3 regions of the Pseudoalteromonas piratica genome follow, and region 3 is predicted to be linked to each of the others. Evidence: predicted binding sites of a transcription regulator. Region 3 holds the regulator's gene; each other region holds the start of a gene.
The links. Region 3 encodes sigma-54, which starts transcription at its own class of promoters, with help from an activator protein. Its sites were predicted from a motif close to GTTGGCACGNNNNTNGNNT; they were not measured.

Region 1 (4,370 bases), 1.1 Mb from region 3:
TAAATACCAAAGGGCATATTAATGCTGTTTTAAGTGGGACATTATTGTATAAAGAAAATGGCGTTGTTATAAACTCGAGGATTACTAGTTTAGAAAACCAGAGTATCCTAGCGAGCGCAAAATACGTTATTCCATACAGTGTTGCATTTGATAACTAAATAATAAAAAGAACTTGTTTGAGCTAATTCAGAACTTAAACGTAACTTTCATTCCGGGCGTCCAATTTTTAATCTTTAAAGTTCCCGTAGCTCAGTTGGATAGAGCATTCGCCTCCTAAGCGAAGGGTCGCAGGTTCAACTCCTGCCGGGAACGCCAAGACTCAACTCTAAAAAACCTTAAACGCTATGGTTTACTTTCATCATTTTACTTTTATTGGTAGTTACTACTGGATATTAGTGTGCAAAAAAGTAGGTAATTACTTTAAAGCCGGGTAGGTTGATCAAATGTTCAATTACTATTTAATGGCTCTTAAAGTGAGTGCATTTAAACTCAGTTTGATACCGTTAATATAACTGTTTACGTTGTTGGTAGTTTTGCATCCACTGAGTAAGATGATTCTTCATACACGCGTTAAAAACTAGCGAGTGTAACCAAATCACCCAATTGCACATTTGCTAGTAATTTATCACCAATGACTTTGGCAATCGCAGTATTTTGATTAACTTGTGTAACTCGAAGCTGATAATCAGTATTTATGATCAATTGCTTCTGATTAAACCCTTTGCGCAATGCGACATGTAACTTTTGACCTTTAACCAAGTTGTTTTCAGAGCCAAGACTAATGATGATTGTGTCATGGTCGATGCTTAAAATTCGTGCTTGTGCGGGGGTACACGCTAAATCACTTGCTAAATCTTGTCCTAACTTTAAGTTGATGTCTGTAATAGCTTGGCCATAAGGCATGGTCCAAAATCTTTCGCTATTCACATCGATTCGAGCTGACTTTTTTGTTTGCCACGTTGCAAAAGTGTCATAGTGCTTTTGCGTTATTAACTCGCCAGTCAGTCCGTTATACAAGGCTGTGTTTAAGGTAAAGAAGCGCTCAAATGCTTTATTTTGCCAAAAAGATAACGATGAGTTTTGTTGCTCACCTAATGAAACATCATCAATCTGAGACACCCACACAAATTGACTGTTATTTTGGTCGGCAATTTGTTGAATTAATTTACTGGTATTCGCATCATGGTGTGCGGTGAATAATGACTTTGTATTTAGCTTGCGATTAATATCAGATTTTGTATTAAATAAATGATTGAATTGAGATAAATGGGTTATCAATTTGTCACTGTAAGCTTTTGGAAGTTCAAATATTTGTCCATAAGTTGCTTGTTCTGGAAACTTAAAACCAGCGCGTGTAATAGCAATATTTTTCTTTAATGATGAGTTTTGACAAGTTTCACTGTCATCAAGAATATCAATTCTCACTGAAATAGATAATGTGTCAGAAGATTGCAGTTCATCAATTACTTCAATTTGATTAATCGCGCCATGTGAGTAAATTTGTGTTGTTGGTGCTTGCCAAATACCGTTTACCACTTGTTGTAAACTTGAAACTTGCGCACCAGAGAAGAGTAATGCTTGTTGGATTGCATCTTCAGTGGCCATTAATCTTGCTTGTTCAATGTTGCCGTTTCTTATTTTGGCTTCACCAGTTGATTCGTACCAAACTGCTTGACTTGAAAAGCTTGCAAACATCATCAGTGCGATTAAGCGCATGGTTTTACTCTCTCATTTTAATGATACCTTGTTTATTCAATTTCTATACCAAGCTTAGACTGGCTCAAAAATTGCTTTTAATAACATAGATTATTTTTCTATGGTGAGTGATATGTCACATTCTTTTTTTCAAACAACCGTTATTGCAGGGTGTATATTATTGGGTGGTTGTAGCCAAATGTTTGATAAACATGTTGAGTATGAGTATCAAACGCCAGAAAATTTCCCGGTATTATATGCAGTTGGCTATGCTCCAATTAGTTTGCAGCCCGGCAGTACCGAACAGCAGAAGGCGATTATGGCGATGAAAGCATCTAAGTTAGAGGCATATCGCGAACTGGCTGAACAAGTGTATGGACAAAAAGTTGACGCGCAAACAAGTGTACAAGGCATGGTTGCAAACAACGACTCGTTAAAGGTACGAGTTCAAGGGGTTGTAAGAGGGGCTAAGGTTGTTAAAAGTTATGCGGTTGGTGATACTTATGCTACAGAAGTTGAGCTGGATATGAAGCTGGTGCACGATCTGTATGTAGGTCAAACTAGACCGAGAAGCGTAAAAAAAGTGACTTACTTTTAGCATGAGTCACTTTTTCAAAACTATTACGCCTTCAACCCTCTGGCGATCGGGTTAGGTAGAGAGATTGATTTACCCGTTTTATCGTATCCAGATTGATTCTTGCCAAATAAAATGTCTTTTAATTTTTGTGACGCTAGTTGACTTTGGTTTGCTGCCACCTGGTTTACATCGTTTTGCTTTTTACAATCAGCAAGTAGCTGATTAATTTGACTGATTTCATCTTTAAAAGATGAGATATCAGTGTCTCCTTGGTCAAAAAGCTTAGCGATATGTTGATCGCGCTGTTGAATTGAACGAAGTGATTCAACTTTGCTTTCTACAACAGATATTAGATTTTCATGATCGCGTGAGACAATAGCATCTAGCTCTTTTTCTAAAAGCTGAGACATGTTATTTAGCTCATCGAGTTGTTGCGATAATATCTGTTCTAAGCTCATTGTTTATCGACCAAAAAGTTTAAATTCTAATTTGTTGATGTTTTCAGCAAGCTTTTCAGCATCAATTTTGTATTCACCATTTGCAATGGCTTTTTTAAGCTCATTCACTTTCTTGTGGTCAATACCAGAAGATTGCTCAGCTTTTTCATTTAGCTTTTTAAGCTGTTGAGCCTGAGGTGTAATGCTTACAGAATCACTTGTTGCTTTAGCTGTCGCAGTATTTACTTGCACTTGTTTTGCTGAGTCAGTTGCTTGCTGTTTGGTATTCTCAAGCCTGACATTAGCCTGGCTGTTTGAACCCTGATTTATTTGATTAACCATGACAATTCTCTCTACTAAGATTTCTCATCCTAGTTATCGGCATTTAAGGTACAACCTTTAGTAAAAAAGTAGATAATTTTTAAAAATTTCTAACTTGTTATTTAACCTGAATTTCATCTTTTAGTACAGCGTTAAATGTTTACTTCAACTTGAAGTGCATTGGTTACTTGGGCCTGAATCTTTTTTCCAGATTTAACATTTCGGATGGCAATATTGTCACCAACTCTGCCATCTTCGAGTGCCTCTCCTTGTGTTTTTATTGTCATGCCCTTAAAACTTGCAAGAATCGTCACTTTATCACCTTTGCACACGTTACAAATGTAATTGTAGTTGATAGATTGACCCGCGCGAACATTACGCTTTGAGCGGCCACCAATCAAAAACTCTTTGGATTTAAATTGATTTGAGCGAGTAAGGTGTTTGGCAACCTTTTTAGTTGTTAAATGTTTGGCTGTAATTTTTTGACCTTTGCTAATTCCTTTAGCTGCAGTAATTACTTCAATTAACTCTTGTTGGCGTGTATGCACGAAAACTTGCCAACTATTTTGATCTAAACACTTAATTTTTATAGTAGATTGCCGATTATTATTAAGTGGATTTGCAGCGCTAAGTTGTAATGGCGTTTTGCAAGAACGTGATTTAATGCGTGAATCTAGCGGTAAGGCTGTGATTGAAAGCTCTGAATTAGTTTGTTGAGCATTCATTTTGTCTCTTTGTTGAGAGACAAAGTCAATCGCAAGTTGCTGCAACTCTAATTTATTATACTCTTTAGCTTTGAGTGAAGTCATAGCAAGAGATGTAATTTGTATTAAAATGAATAAATACAGGTTTTTTTTAAACAAACTCATAATGTTTCGACTATGCTTTATGGGTAAAACAAGGTATAACTAAGTAGTGTCAAAATTATGGCACAGAGGTCGTTATACGGTAGTACAATAACAAAGAAGCAAGAAGCATACCTTTTCATTGCTTCAAGTTAGGAGATTGAAATGGCAGGCATTTTAGATTCGGTTAACCAACGAACGCAGCTCGTAGGCCAAAACAGATTAGAGCTATTACTGTTTAAATTAAAAGGCAGACAGCGCTTTGGTATAAACGTGTTTAAAGTACGAGAGGTTTTACAGTGTCCTAACTTAACTGCAATGCCTAAATCTAATCATTTTGTTAAAGGCGTTGCACATATTCGTGGGCAAACTATTTCAGTTATCGACTTATCTTTGGCTATCGGTGGTCCAGGCATTCAAAACACCAAAGATTGCTTTATCATTATCACTGAATATAACCGTTCAGTGCAGGGTTTCTTAGTTGACTCGGTTGAG
Region 2 (4,370 bases), 950 kb from region 3:
CCAAGAAGAAATTAAAAATATGGAAGTGGTTGGTGAAGCAGGCGCAGGCCTTGTGAAAGTAACTATGCTAGGTAGCCATAATGTGCGTCGCATCGACATTGATGAGTCACTAATGGAAGACGACAAAGAAATGATCGAAGATCTAGTTGCAGCAGCAATCAACGATGCAGTTCGCCGCGTAGAAGAAGGCACAGCAGAGAAAATGGCTACCGTAACTGGTGGTATGCAGATGCCTCCTGGCTTCAAAATGCCGTTCTAATTTAGAAAGCATTTAATGTTTATAAAAATAGCGCCTTTTGGCGCTATTTTTATATTTATCAGAATTCAAAACTACTTTTGGTAAAGAGTAACTACCACAGCGCCACCCAAGCCCACATTATGCTGTAATGCTAATCTTGCGCCCTCAACTTGTCTTTTTCCTGCTTGGCCTCGTAAATGCCAGCTTAATTCAACACATTGTGCGATACCCGTTGCACCAATAGGGTGACCTTTTGACATCAAACCTCCGGAGGGGCCAATCACAAACTTACCGCCGTAAGTATTATCACCGTCTGAAATAAGCTTTATTGCTTCGCCTTCTTCACATAATCCAAGTGCTTCATAATTAATTACTTCATTGGTGGTAAAGCAATCATGTAATTCAATTACATCAACATCTTGAGGAGAAACACCTGCGAGGTTAAACGCTTTTTCGGCGGCGCGTTTAGTCATATCCGCGCCAACAGAGAGAATTGGATCTTGCCATGACTCTTGGGTGTCGGTTGCCATTGCTTGACCAATAATTTTCACCCCATATTTAATCGCATGTTTTTTAGCGAATGCCTCACTACACAGAATGACAGCAGCAGCCCCACAGGTAGGCGGACACGCCATAGTGCGTGTCATATAGTCATCAAAAATAATTTTGTCATTAAGTACACTTTCTACGGTAAGTGGCGTTGAAAATAACGAATAAGGGTTATGAATGGCATGACTTCGTGATTTTACGGCCACTTTTGCATAAAGCTCGCTGGTTACATTATATTTTTCCATATAATGTTTTCCGGCTGCACCAAATGCACGTAGCGCAATCGGTGCATTTGGAATACCAAATTTATCATACACTGCATTGGCTCTATCAAACGGGTTCTCTCTGTCAGACCAATGTGATCCTAACGCGCCAGGTTGCATTTCCTCAAAGCCAAAAGCCACAACACACTCAACTTCACCAGACAATATTGCTTGCCGTGCAGTATAGAGGGCTGTTGAGCCACTTGAGCAATTATTATTAAGATTAATGATGGGAATACCAGTTTGTGCAACATCATAAAATGCATGTTGCCCACAGGTACTATCGCCATAAATATAAGCTGCATAGCCTTGTTCGATGTGGCTTACATTAATCCCAGCGTCAGCAAGTGCCAATCTAATAGCGTTTGCAGCCATTACACGGTATGGCTCTTGTTGGCCAGGTTTGCAAAACTGTGTCATACCGACGCCAGCAACGATTACATTTTTCATTTTCAGCCTATTGTTTTTATTATCTGAATTTTATTTTTACATTAAATACCAAGTATTAAGTGATTTAAATCTTAACTAAATAGCTTACTTTTTAATACGTTGTTTGGGTTATGGAACGTATAAACAGCAAAAATAACGCTATAAAAACGACGCTTCAATAGTTCGCAATTTAAATTACGAAAACCTTTATATTATGCAAGTCACATTGCTAGTTGGTATGCTTTGGCACATTCCTTGAGTTATTAATAGATAGTTTATTAAAACGTTTTAAGGATGCATTATTATGGTGCAAGCGCTATCTGCCAAGTTTCTCTCTCATTTTATAGAAAAACATTCGCTTTCTCAGGAAGTTAAAAAAACAATAAAAACTTGGTATGCACCCATCGCAGAGCAAATTGCACTGCACCAAAATAGAACAAAGCAGCCATTAGTGATTGGCATAAACGGCTGCCAAGGTTCAGGCAAAAGCACACTTACAGACTTTTTAAACCAATATTTACGCATGTATTTTGGCTTAAATGTGGTGTCGATTTCACTCGATGATTATTACCTATCAGCCACTGAGCGAGAGGCACTTGCAGAAAAAGTTCATCCACTTTTGAATACTCGTGGTGTACCGGGTACTCACAAAATCACGCAGTTAGAGCACGACTTAGCAGAGCTTACGCGAAAAACGCTAAAGCGACCTTTGTTTATTCGCCGATTTAATAAAGCCACTGACAATCCATTCCCATCAGATAAATGGACCAAAGTGAGTTCAGCCCCCGATGTGATTATTTTAGAGGGGTGGTGCGTAGGGCTTAACGCAGAACCACAAGATGCTTTAAAAGCACCGATAAATGCGCTTGAAGCAATAGAAGACCAAAACGGTACATGGCGAGAATATGTTAATAATCAACTTAACGGCACTTACCAAAATGTGTTTAAGCGGGTAGACCGCTGGATTATGCTAAAAGCATCGAGTTTTGATGTAGTGGCACAGTGGCGCAAAGAGCAAGAGGCCAAACTGCGTTTGCAACAAGATAAACTGCCAGCCAATAAAATTATGAGTGAGCAACAAATAGAGCGCTTTGTGCTGTTTTTTGAAAGACTCACCCGTGTTGGATTAGCTGAGTTTAGCCAAACCACCGACATCACCTTGCACCTTAATGAAACACGCAAAATAGTTGAGGTAACAGGGCGTTTTAAACAGCTCTGTTTTCCTGAAAAACTCGCAGTATTTACCGATCTTGACGGCACCTTGCTTGATCATTACAGCTATGAGTTTCAGCCTGCAAAAGTTAGCGTGTTTTTATGCCACGAATTGGACTTTCCTATTATCCCTTGCACCAGCAAAACCTATAAAGAAATTATCGCAATTCGCGCTCAGCTAGGACTTGGCACGCCGTTTATTGTGGAAAATGGTGCCGCCGTGTTTCTACCCAAAAAATGGCTAAAAGCTAATTTAATTGAGCCAACAGGCTTGATTGAATTTGGCGAATTCTACATTAAAGAATTTGGTCAGCCCCGCAGCTTTTGGTTAAGTCAGTTAAAACAGCACGCCAGTGATTTTGCACACCTTTATCAGGGCTTTGCCCAAATGACAAATAGCGAGCTTGCGATACTTACAGGCTTAAGTGAAAAAGACGCAGAAAAAGCCAAACTCCGTCATTACTCAGAGCCGCTGCAATGGTTAGGCGATGCTTGCCAGAAAAAGGCATTTATAAAACGCATGCGCGAAAACGGCGCAACCATTATTGAAGGCGGGCGCTTTTTACATGTGTGTGGCGAAGAAAATAAAGGTGTAGCACTTAACTGGTTATTTAACTTAATACAACACGAACTGCCGGGTGATTGGCTGAGTGTGGCATTGGGCGACAGTGAAAACGACAGCGCCATGCTTGAGCAAGCCGATATTGCCGTTCAAATTAAATCCATGACCCATCCATTTATTGATTTAGAGCGCGAAAAAGGCGTTATGCGTTCAACCATGCCTGGGCCTACAGGCTGGCACGAAGTGATGATGCAACTAATCAGTGAGCTTGATAACCATCATATTGAGCGTATCAAATCGATTATTAACCACCCTCTAAAGGAGAAACACTATGGCTGATTTTTACCAAAACGGCATTGTAACCACTCTACATAACTTAACTAATCGAGGTGTGGAAGAGTTAGAAAACGAGCTTATTGAGTTTTCTAAAACACGGCCAATGGGGCTAATTTTACCGTCGCTTTACAGCGAGCTTGAAGGCGAAGCGCTGCCTAAAATTGTTGAGCATATCAGCGAGGTGCCATACTTATCGCAAGTGATTATTGGCCTAGACAGAGCAACTGAAGATGAGTTTTGTAAAGCCATTGAGTTCTTTAAATATTTAGGCCAGCCGCATCAAATTTTATGGAATGATGGCCCACGATTAAAACAGCTCGACGCTGAATTACAAGCGCTTGGTGTAGCACCCACCGAAATGGGTAAAGGTCGCAATGTGTGGTATTGCATGGGGTATGCGCTAGCCACTAAAGAGGCAGAGTCTATCGCGCTGCACGATTGCGATATTTTAACCTACGACCGCAGCTTACTCGCCCGCTTAATTTACCCCGTAGCGCATCCGCAGTTTAACTACGAATTTTGTAAAGGTTATTACGCCCGCTATTCCGATGGCAAACTCAATGGCCGCGTGGCACGTTTGCTTGTAACACCACTGTTAAAAGCCCTTAAACGCGTGATGGGTCATAACGACTACCTAGATTATATGGATAGCTACCGTTATTCGCTGTCGGGTGAATTTTCGTTTAGGCGCGACGTGCTAAACGATATTCGCATTCCCAGCGATTGGGGGTTAGAGATTGGCGTACTGTCTGAAATGCAACGCAACTATGCCGCCAACCGT
Region 3 (4,370 bases):
GATTAGCAAGAAAATCAATAACTGGCTGATCAAGTCCAGTAAGCGGTTTTAAATGTGGCTCCCAGTGGGGGTTAGGTAAAAATCGCGCATCGAAGACATAGTCCGCATGCTTTGGAATACCATGCTTGTAGCCAAATGATTCAAACGTAATAATTAACTGGTTCGATTTTTTACCAAGTATTTTTTCACGAATACTATCAGCTAACTGGTGAACACTTAAATCAGTAGTATCGATAAATATATCGGCTTTTGATGCAATGGGATCAAGCAGCTTTTTCTCGGCTTCAATCGCTTCTTCGAGCGAAATATTATTTAGAGACAGCGGGTGTAACCGGCGAGTTTCTGAAAAGCGTTTAATCAGCGTGTGCTCATCACTGTCGAGATAAAATAGTGTTGGGGTGGCAAAACCTGGAAGGTAATCGAGTACTTCTTCAATCTCTTCCGGCTCTTTTGTCATATTCCGTGCATCAACGCTTACAGCGATTTTGTCATATTTGTCGGAAACAGTTCGGATTAAAGAAGGTAACAGGTTTACAGGGATGTTATCAACAACATAATAGCCGAGGTCTTCCAATACTCTTAGGGCAACGGTTTTACCCGAGCCTGAACGGCCACTGATTAAAATTAGCTGCACTTAAATCTCCTAACGTTAGTTACTCGCTTCACTGCTAATAACTTGATAAAGCTGATGATTGTTCTCAGCATGACGTAGCTGACGACAAAATTGCTTGTCTTTTAGTTTATCAGCGATAGTGGCTAAAGTCTGTAGATGTTGTTGGCAGTTTTGCTCTGGTATGAGCAGTACAACAAACACATCAACGTCTTTGTCATCAATGGCATCGAAAGGGATAGGTGATTGATTTACAATTAAAAAGCCAATAGTGTTTTGCAGGCCATCAATACGACCATGGGGTATTGCAAGTCCTTTACCAATACCTGTACTGCCGAGTTTTTCACGCTGTAGTAAAGCGTCTAAAAACTCTTGAGAAGTAATGTCTGGCGCATGTTGATGTGCGAGATCACTTATAAATTCGAAGAGACGTTTTTTGCTATTAAAAAGGACCGCGGTTTTAGCGCAGTCCTCAGCAATAATATCAGTTAATTTCATTTTAATGGCGAGATAATTTCTCTTTATGTTTTATTACTTGGCGATCAAGTTTGTCGACCAAGCCATCAATTGCTGCATACATATCTTGTTGTGCTTCAGATGCGAACAGTTCACCGCCATTAACGTGCATCGTTGCTTCTGCTTTTTGTGATAACTTTTCAACATCTAGAATAACGTGCACGTTATTGATGTGATCAAAATGCCTCTCAAGTTTTGCAAATTTGTTAGTGACATAGTCTCTTAAAGAATCAGTAATTTCTACGTGACGACCTGTTAAGTTTAATTGCATAAGCATTTTCCTTCTATATGGTCTAGATCAGGCATTTGCGCTGATTAGACGGTGGTATGGATAGCGACTCACGATATTTAGCGATTGTGCGTCGCGCCACTTTAATTCCTTGTTCAGCTAGTAGGTCAGTAATCTTGCTATCACTTAATGGCTTGGCAGGATTCTCTGCAGCTACTAACTTTTTGATCAGTGCTCGAATCGCTGTGGATGAGCACTCACCCCCATTTTCTGTGCTAACGTGGCTTGAAAAGAAGTACTTCAATTCGTAAATGCCACGTGGTGTATGCATGTATTTTTGCGTTGTTACTCGCGATATAGTCGATTCATGCATTTCCACCATTTCGGCGACATCATTTAAAACCATTGGTTTCATAGCTTCATCGCCATATTCAAAGAATGCCTGTTGTTGTTCAACAATGCAATTGGCTACTTTTAATAAAGTGTCATTGCGGCTTTCTAAGCTTTTAATAAACCATTTAGCCTCTTGTAAATGGTTGCGAATAAATTGGCTGTCAGTACCTGACTTCATTGAGCGAGTCAGTGCAGCATACTGCTCATTTACCCGTATTTTTGGCATACTGTCATTGTTTAATTCAACACGCCAGCGGCCTTTTATTTTCTTTACTGAAACGTCTGGCACCACATATTCAGGTTCTTCACGAATGATGCTTTCAGCTGGTTTTGGATTAAGGCTATGTATTAATGTTAAGACTTCTTTTAACTCAGGTTCTTTGAGTTTGGCCTTCTTCATAATGGTACGATAGTCTCTTAACCCTAAAAGTTCCATATGGTTTGAGATTACGCTTTTTGTTTCGCTTAGCCAAGGAGTATTTTTGTCATACTGATTGAGTTGGATCAATAAACATTCCTGTAGCGAGCGAGCAGCAATGCCAACAGGATCAAAAAGCTGAACGCGTTTCAGTACCGCTTCAATTTCATCTAGTTCAATTTGCTCTTGATCTTCAGACTTTTGTACTGCTTCTAAAATTTCTTCTGTACTTTGCGTAAGGTAACCTGAATCATCCACAGCTTCGACGATAGTGGTTGCGATTACTTCATCGTTATCGCTAAACGGCGTCAAGCGTAATTGCCACATAAGATAGTCTTGCAGTGACTCGCTTGTTGAGCCTTGGTAGATGGTGTCATTTTCTGGTGCCGGTGCACTGCTCACTGAAACTGGCGCAGCGCTGATGTAATCATCCCAAGAGACGTCCATAGCAAGGTCGTCGGAAAGGTTTTCGTTGTTTAAGGCGTCGCTGGATTCTATTTCAGATTGGCTAACAGGTGCTTCGAAGTCATCACTCGTTGTTGAGTCATCAGCACTCGATTCAGTGTTTTCATTATTGTTGGTGTCGTCACTGAAATCGTTGTCTTCTTCCAGTAAAGGATTGGCATCTAGGGCTTCTTGTATTTCTTGTTGCAAATCTAACGTGCTTAATTGCAGTAGGCGTATTGCCTGCTGCAATTGCGGAGTCATTGTTAGTTGCTGCCCAAGGCGAAGCTGTAGCGATTGCTTCATGTAGTTATTCTAATCCTTCTCTATTTCTCAAGCTGTTGGTTAACAATTCAACTCCAATTAGGAAGTGCTTTCACTATTACTATAGTCTGAATTGTTCACCTAGGTATACATCACGAACTTTTTGGTTATTTAAAACGTCTTCCGCCGTGCCTGATGCAATTAATTCTCCGTGAGAAACAATATAAGCTTTCTCACATACATCAAGGGTTTCACGCACATTATGGTCAGTAATCAGTACGCCAATGCCGCGATTTTTTAAATGCTCAATTATTTTCTTTATATCTATCACTGAAATAGGATCAACACCAGCAAAAGGTTCATCTAACAGGATAAATTTAGGGTTTGCGGCTAAAGCGCGAGCGATTTCAACACGTCGGCGTTCACCACCGGAAAGTGCCATACCTTGTGAGTCGCGAATATGGCCGATGTTGAATTCTTCAAGTAAATCGTCGAGCGCTTCTTCTCGTTGTACGCGATTAAGATCTTTACGGGTTTCAAGAATTGCCATGATGTTTTGATAAACGGTAAGCTTTCTGAAGATTGACGATTCTTGCGGTAAATAGCCGATGCCTAATCGTGCACGGCTATGCATAGGTTGAAGTGTTATGTCATTATCATCAATGCGAATTGAGCCCATATCACTTGGAACCAAACCAACAATCATATAAAACGTCGTTGTTTTACCTGCACCGTTAGGACCGAGTAAACCAACAATACTGCCGGCTTTTACTTCTAAACCAACATTTTTAACAACTTGACGTGATTTATAACTTTTTGCCAGCTTTTCGGCAATTAATGTGCTCATTTTTCGCCTTGTTTTGTTTGTGTATTGATGATGGTTTTTACTTGGTTATCTGAATTTTTCGCTTTTTTCGATGTGACAGTTTCATTTTCACGGTCGTAAATAATGGTATCTGCTGACATCATGTCGCCATTTTGCTGAAATTTTGCATTTCCAGACATGGTAAATAGTGATTTAGCAACGTCATAAGTAATGTTTTCAGCACTTGCAATTATCGTTGAACCATCTTCTTGAATCGCGCTAAACTTTACTGGCTTACCGCTGGCAATGAGTAATTGTTGATTATCGCCCAGCTCAGTACGCTTATGTGCTTCTAAGTAGTCAGCAGTAATTGACATATTACCGTGTTTTATTTGTACATTTTTTTGAAAAACACCGATGTTTTCTTTCAGTCGTGCTGATTGCTCATCTGCATCTATTTCAAGTGGGTGCTTTAGTTTAATTTGCTCAGCCATTACGTGGCCACTTGTGATGCACAAAGTGAAAGCCAGTCCAGCGATTGACATTAATCTCGTCATTTTATTGGTCATAATAAGTGGTCTTTGTATGGTTGATTAAGTTGATTACTTGCTCTTCTAAATTAGCATTGAGGCCTTGGCCTTTAATTTCAAGCCCCGGGCCTGTCATTTTCACTTCGCTATCCGAGGTCATT

Region 1: the regulator sigma-54 is predicted to act here: its motif matches at 1,751-1,769, upstream of OM33_RS07010 (flagellar assembly protein T N-terminal domain-containing protein).
Region 2: the regulator sigma-54 is predicted to act here: its motif matches at 1,722-1,740, upstream of OM33_RS12580 (HAD-IIB family hydrolase).

The regions. Positions count from the first base shown of each region.
Region 1 covers NZ_CP009888.1:1,545,048-1,549,417, forward strand. Annotated here, with positions in the region: gene OM33_RS07000 (FlgO family outer membrane protein) at 1-158, shown strand, start outside; tRNA gene OM33_RS07005 (tRNA-Arg) at 239-315, shown strand; gene OM33_RS07010 (flagellar assembly protein T N-terminal domain-containing protein) at 571-1,716, opposite strand; gene OM33_RS07015 (LPP20 family lipoprotein) at 1,829-2,293, shown strand; gene flgN (flagellar protein FlgN) at 2,317-2,730, opposite strand; gene flgM (flagellar biosynthesis anti-sigma factor FlgM) at 2,734-3,051, opposite strand; gene flgA (flagellar basal body P-ring formation chaperone FlgA) at 3,183-3,899, opposite strand; gene OM33_RS07035 (chemotaxis protein CheV) at 4,041-4,370, shown strand, end outside.
Region 2 covers NZ_CP009888.1:2,709,677-2,714,046, reverse strand. Annotated here, with positions in the region: gene OM33_RS12590 (YbaB/EbfC family nucleoid-associated protein) at 1-259, shown strand, start outside; gene OM33_RS12585 (lipid-transfer protein) at 331-1,500, opposite strand; gene OM33_RS12580 (HAD-IIB family hydrolase) at 1,784-3,592, shown strand; gene OM33_RS12575 (glycosyltransferase family protein) at 3,585-4,370, shown strand, end outside.
Region 3 covers NZ_CP009888.1:460,947-465,316, reverse strand. Annotated here, with positions in the region: gene rapZ (RNase adapter RapZ) at 1-634, opposite strand, end outside; gene ptsN (PTS IIA-like nitrogen regulatory protein PtsN) at 650-1,108, opposite strand; gene hpf (ribosome hibernation promoting factor) at 1,110-1,397, opposite strand; gene OM33_RS02000 (RNA polymerase factor sigma-54) at 1,420-2,916, opposite strand; gene lptB (LPS export ABC transporter ATP-binding protein) at 2,996-3,721, opposite strand; gene lptA (lipopolysaccharide transport periplasmic protein LptA) at 3,718-4,236, opposite strand; gene lptC (LPS export ABC transporter periplasmic protein LptC) at 4,238-4,370, opposite strand, start outside.